Regions from separate parts of the Vibrio gazogenes genome, predicted to be linked through region 2. Evidence: predicted binding sites of a transcription regulator. Region 2 holds the regulator's gene; the other holds the start of a gene.
What was found. Region 2 encodes CRP, which controls carbon source genes, mostly activating them, when cyclic AMP is high. Its sites were predicted from a motif close to TGTGANNNNNNTCACA; they were not measured.
Positions count from the first base shown of each region.

Region 1: a site for CRP is predicted at 1,078-1,093, ahead of recB (exodeoxyribonuclease V subunit beta). Genes of this name have one in related genera too.

Region 1 is NZ_CP092587.1:2,634,999-2,638,426, reverse strand. It holds gene recC (exodeoxyribonuclease V subunit gamma) at 1-871, shown strand, start outside; gene recB (exodeoxyribonuclease V subunit beta) at 1,199-3,428, shown strand, end outside.
Region 2 is NZ_CP092587.1:317,695-321,122, reverse strand. It holds gene MKS89_RS01405 (YheU family protein) at 1-43, shown strand, start outside; gene MKS89_RS01400 (phosphoribulokinase) at 163-1,032, shown strand; gene crp (cAMP-activated global transcriptional regulator CRP) at 1,317-1,949, shown strand; gene MKS89_RS01390 (DUF1338 domain-containing protein) at 2,024-2,818, opposite strand; gene astA (arginine N-succinyltransferase) at 2,883-3,428, opposite strand, start outside.

The sequences.
Region 1 (3,428 bases), 1.2 Mb from region 2:
AGAACCGTTTTCACTCAATGGCTTGGCACGTTATCACCTGCTCAAGGAATTAGTTGCAGTCCTGCTGAGTGCGCGTCGTAGTGCCGCTGAGCCGGAGCACCATTCGGGAGGGACAGCAGAACGCTCAGAAACACAGCAGGTTGAGCATTTTATTCAAACAAAGCGGGCACAAGGACAGCTCCCTATCGGAGCTTTCGGTGAACTTGAATTCCGCGAGCATTATGAACAAGCGCTTGCACTGACTGAGGTCATCGACGAATTATGTCAACAGCCGAAGCCCGACTGTGAGCTTAATCTCTATACCACGGCGTTGGGGGCTGAGCGGCCGATTCAATTACTCGGTTGGGTGACTGACTATTTTCAATCCGGTCTGGTGCGCTATCGGGTCGGCCGCATACGTGCGCAGGATTATTTATCTGCATGGCTGGATCATCTGGCTGTTGCGGTCATGGGTGAATCATGTCCGACACATCTTATCGGTTATGAGCGCAAGAGTGGCGTTCAGCACCTTTATTATCCTGCGATGGCGGCTCAGCAGGCCCAAGCCTATCTGGATGAGTTCATCCGTCTCTACGTTGAGGGTATGAATCATCCTTTAGCTTATTTTCCGCAAGTTGCGTTGGCCGGGATTGAAGCGGGTTTCAATCGTCAGCGGGAATGGCACGAAGATGAAGAAAAAGCCGCGAAAAAAATGCAAGAGGCCTTCATCGGTAATGACTTTAGTGCGGTTGGTGGCGAAGGGCAAAATGCTTATATTGCCCGCGTCTGGCCGCAGTGGTCAGACGCTTTAAGTCAGACGGTGCGTTCTTATGCGGCACAGATTCTGCTGCCCCCGATGCTTTGGGTCAGAACAGACTCTGATGGATCATGAAACTCAGGGTATCACGTAAGTATGAAATCAGCGTGAGATGGTGAACAGAGGAAAGTGGTGGCCGCCAGAAAATCATTATTTTGTGTAGGGTGTTTGCTGTACGGCCACAGGTCAGAGGGACCATTATTCTATGAGTTGAGTCTTTCACTCAACTGAGGATGTCTTTAACTTGGAGCGAGATACTAATGATGAAAGGGTTAGTTATCCGTGAGTTAGATCTCACTCTCTTGTCAGGTATAAGCAGCGTGAATCGATTTATGTCAATTATATTGCTTAGATCACACTCCACCATGCTGAATCAACAGTTAACTTGGAGAACAAACGGGTATGAGTCACACAGCATCTGATGGCATGATCCCGCTAGAACCGATGCGATTTCCGTTACATGGGATGCGTTTGATTGAAGCATCCGCTGGGACAGGAAAAACATTTACGATTGCCGGTCTCTATTTGCGCCTGTTGTTAGGACATGGCGATGCACAGGTGCGCCATGCGGCACCGCTGCGGGTGGATCAGATTTTAGTGGTGACATTTACAGAAGCAGCCACTGCCGAGTTGAAAGGGCGGATTCGTGCCCGGATTCATGAAGCCCGACTGGCATTTGCCCGACATCATAGTGATGACCCGCTGCTGCAATCCTTTCTCGATGAAATTCCTGATCATGCAGAAGCTGCCAGTATTTTGCTGCAGGCAGAGCGAGAGATGGATACGATGGCGGTTTATACGATCCACGGATTCTGTCAGCGAATGTTAGTTCAGAATGCGTTTGAATCGGGGAGCCGCTTTCATCACGATTTCATTACAGATGAAAGCCGCCTCAAAGCGCAGGTCGTGGCGGATTATTGGCGACGACAGTTTTATCCGCTGTCGGTTGAGCTGGCAGCCGAAGTTCGTCACTTATGGCCGACACCAAGCGATTTACTGGCACAAATCGGTGCTTATCTGAGTGGTCAGGCACCAGCGCTTTCCGTCAGTGCGATGGATGCTAGCCTTGAACAACTACATCAAGATAACTTGCAGCGTATCGTTGAGATGAAGGCACAATGGCGACAGTATCAGTCTGATATTGATGCGTGTATTGCTGAATCGGATGTCAATAAGCGCGTGTACACCAAAAAATTCCGGCCACAGTGGATTGGGCAAGTGTCTCAATGGGCGGAAGCGGAGACGTATAGTTACTGGGTTCCCGAACAGTTGTCTCGTTTTTCGCAACAAGTGTTGTATGAGAAAACGCCAACCGGTACGCCACCGGAGCATCCGTTATTTGAGGCAATTGATACGTTTCTTGCAACACCGGTGTCAATTGAAGCACCTTTGAAAGCACATGCGATTGACAGCTGTCGTCATTTGTTGGCAAAAGCAAAGTCGGAACAGCAGTGGTTATCGTTTGATGATTTGCTGTCTCAACTTTCATCAGCCTTGGATCTGGATAGCACCGGTCAGTTAGCGCAGCGGATTCGCACATTATATCCAGTCGCGATGATTGATGAGTTTCAGGATACCGATCCGCTGCAATACCATATTTTCAGCCATATCTACGCCCCGCATCCTGCGTGTGGCTTGTTGATGATTGGTGACCCGAAACAGGCGATTTATGCGTTCCGCGGGGCGGATATCTTTACCTATATCAAAGCGCGTCGTCAGGTAAGCTCCCATTTTACGCTGGCGACCAACTGGCGATCCGGGCAGTCGATGATCGATGCGGTAAACCGATTGTTTGCCTCGTCTGATAGTCCTTTTCTCCATGATTCGGATATTCCGTTCATTCAGGTCGCAGGCCCACCCGAGGCGCAGCAACGCCAATGGCAACTGTATCAGCAAGTGCAACCTGCCATGACTTACTGGTGGCCGGATGATCTTGAATCGGATTCCGTCATGACCAAAGGTGAATACGAACAAGTCATGGCAAATGCGACCGCGGCTCAAATCCAAACGGTTCTACAGGCCGCACATGATGAGGCAGGGATCCTTTGTTCCAAAAATGGACCGAAAACAATCCAGGCCGGAAACATGGCAGTGTTGGTTCGGACGGGGCGTGAAGGACGACTCATCAAAGAAGCGTTGGCGCGTCAGGATATTGCCAGTGTCTATTTATCGAATCGGGAGAGTGTTTTTGCCAGTGACATTGCAGTGGATATTCAGCGTTTGTTGCAGGCGGTGTTGACTCCGGAGCAGGAGCGCCCGCTCCGGGCTGCACTGGCCTCTCCTTTGTTCGGACTGGCAATTCAGGATTTGGATGCATTGAATAGCAATGAGTCCTTATGGGAGCGCGTGGTTCAGGAGTTTCGTCAGTACCGTACCATCTGGTCAGAACGCGGGATTCTGCCCATGTTACGGTCGGTGCTTTATCAGCGCCATCTTGCTGAGCGTTGGCTCGCACTCAAAGGCGGAGAACGATTGTTGACGGACTATTTACACATCGGTGAACTGTTACAGCAAGCGGGAGCCGAAATTGAAAGTGATCATGGTCTGTTGCGCTGGCTGACTCAGTCGATGATTGATGTGACTCAGGGAGGTCATCCGGAAACGTCGATCCAGCGGTTAGAATCAGAAAAAA
Region 2 (3,428 bases):
ACTTCACGAATCCGTAGATATTCAACAAAACAGATATCGTTAATTCATGAATTGTCCGATGACAGCACCAATTTCCATGATATAGTGAAATCGATTTCTCGTTTTTTTTCGAGAAATCGATTGATTGAGTGCACGACAAGGAATGATAAGACAAGGTATGTCATGTCAGCAAAACATCCGATTATTGCAGTAACCGGCTCTTCAGGTGCCGGAACAACAACGACTTCAGAAGCTTTTCGCAAAATGTTCAATATGATGCGAATTAAGCCAGCTTGGGTTGAAGGAGACAGTTTTCACCGTTTCACCAGGCCTGAAATGGATGTCGAAATCCGTAAGGCCAGAGAACAGGGACGCCATATCAGTTATTTCGGTCCGCAGGCAAACGATTTTCCTACTTTGGAGGAATTTTTCCGGGAATATGGCCGTACTGGAACGGGGAAAATTCGCCGCTATCTGCATACATTTGATGAGGCAGTTCCCTATAATCAGATGCCGGGAACATTCACGCCATGGCAGGATCTCCCCAATGATACCAATGTGCTCTTTTATGAAGGGCTCCACGGAGGCGTGGTTGATGGTGAAACCAACGTGTCCCAACATGTCGATTTTCTCATTGGCATGGTACCGATCGTCAATCTGGAGTGGATCCAGAAATATGTCCGAGACACCCGGGACAGAGGACATTCCAGAGAAGCAGTGATGGATTCTATCGTCCGCTCAATGGATGATTACTTAAATTATATTACGCCCCAGTTTTCCCGGACACATATTAACTTTCAGCGAGTTCCAACAGTAGATACATCGAATCCCCTGAGTGCAAAAGGGATTCCGAGTCTGGATGAGAGTTTTGTGGTCATCCGCTTACTTGGCATCAAAAAAGTCGATTTCCCTTACCTGTTAGCAATGATTGATGGCTCATTTATGTCGTGTCATAACACGATTGTCGTCCCCGGTGGGAAGATGAGTTTTGCCATGGAGTTGATAGTCCGTCCGATTCTCCAGCAATTGATTGAAACAGGAAAAATTGGCTGATCACGATTCAATGGTACGAATCGGGCTCTTTTAGTTTCCATACCGTGACCATGCGCACGTTTTTGCGTACCAAATCACGGTCCTGACACGATTAAAGTCAAGAAATTGTGTAAGAAAAAGGATACTATTTGATACCGAAACAGAAGACAACTTGCAGGCTTTCTCAAGTGCTTTTATGCTAAGTGTTTAGTTCGGGGACATGTTCAGTTTAAACGTGTTCAGTTCAAAAGCTTCGCGAAAACATGGAAAGCAGCAAGCATACCCTGCAGAGGAAGAGAGATATTATGGTTCTAGGTAAACCTCAAACCGATCCAACATTAGAGTGGTTTCTTTCACATTGTCACATACATAAATACCCTTCAAAGAGTACGCTGATTCATGCAGGCGAAAAAGCGGAAACGCTTTATTACATCGTGAAGGGATCTGTTGCAGTTCTGATCAAGGATGAAGAAGGAAAAGAGATGATCCTTTCCTATCTCAATCAGGGTGATTTCATCGGTGAACTTGGTTTATTCGAAGAAGGTCAAGAGCGGACAGCTTGGGTCAGAGCGAAATCTCCCTGCGAAGTTGCAGAAATTTCCTTCAAAAAATTCCGTCAGTTAATTCAGGTTAACCCAGACATTTTAATGCGTTTGGCAGGACAGATGGCAAGCCGCCTTCAAGTCACCAGCCAAAAAGTCGGTGATCTGGCTTTTCTGGATGTGACTGGTCGTATTGCCCAGACACTGTTGAATCTGGCAAAACAACCTGATGCAATGACGCATCCAGACGGAATGCAAATCAAGATTACTCGTCAGGAGATCGGCCAGATTGTCGGCTGTTCTCGTGAAACCGTCGGTCGCATTTTGAAAATGCTTGAAGAGCAGAACCTTATTTCAGCCCACGGAAAAACAATCGTTGTTTACGGTACCAGATGATTTTTTCAGCTTGAACCAACAAAAGAGCCATCCTCGCGGTGGCTCTTTTATTTACTACAATTGAAAATAATACATCACTGATTATTGGTACTTTCAAAAATTTTGTCCGCGGAAGCTTCAACAAATCCGGGATACAATATGCCATTTGCCATCGGGTAACGTTTAGCAAATTCATAAAAACCACCGGGAACCAACAACGCCGCTTCATCAAATTCAACAGCCACCCGATCAGCCATGGTCGATGACTGTTCCAGAAATAACTCAGGTGAGCCTTTCACTTCACCATCTGATGAATTGATCACAAAACCATGCTGGTGCAGATAAGCATTAACGTCCGCGACCTGATTAAAACGGGCCAACTGATTCACACTCACGGTAAAATGGTTTGCACCGTAACCATGTGCAGCAACCCAAGCGGCATACTCACTTTCTTCGGCCAATAGATAATACTGCTCAAGTGACACCGGCCATAAACGTCCACCATAAAGAAAATCAGCATCAGCAACCATCTCGGGCCGGACATGAGAGACCAAACTTCTCACGATCTTTTGCAAAGATTCAGAACAACGTTCAACTTCCAACTCACTGATGAACACTTTGGGTAACTTGGGATTCGGATGCTCAAAGTGCTGTGCGGCTAACATTTTGCGTTCAAACTGATAATGCCCTTTCGAAACATATCCCAGTCGAACCAATGGCTCCACTATCACTTCAAGGCTTACTTGCGGCAAATTAAATGTCCGCAACGCAATATGATCATTGATTAACGGATTATCTTCTTGGAATAATTTATGAATCCGCTGCGCTGATGGACAGAGTCTGGTTGTATAGTCTTGCCATAATGCGGCAAACAATGAGTCCAGCGTCATAGCGCCTCCTTCTTTATCAATTATCTTGGGCTGCCATCGCGTTCCTGTTCTCAGATCCAAGAGATTAACGAATCATCAGAAAACGAACCCGATCACCAGACTGAATCAGCAAAACCTGAGCAATTTCAGGCGTGATAATCACAGTCTCAGATTCCGGGTGAAAATCGACCTCAGCAATCGTCGCCCGGAAAAATTCAAATGAAGTATTACTGAGTATGACTTTCTGCCGACTCTGATGCTGTGCCACTTTGACCGTCGCAGACACCGAATGCCTGACCGATTCAATATGGCGTAAGTCACATTCAACGGTTGGGCCCGCATCAAAAATATCGACATAATTACGGCAGGAGAAACCTTCTTCTTCCAATAATTTTAAAGCAGGTTTGGTCTTATCATGCACCTTCCCAATCACAGCTTGGGCTTCAGGGCTGAGCAGATTGATATAGATCGGTAACTTTGGCATCAGTTCAGCAATGAATCCTTTATGCCCCGACCCCGTTAAATAATCTGCCAGCGAAAAATCAATGGAAAAGAAATGTTCCTGCAACCATTGCCAGAACGGAGAGTTTCCCTGTTCATCCGAGACACCTCTCATTTCAGCAATAATCGT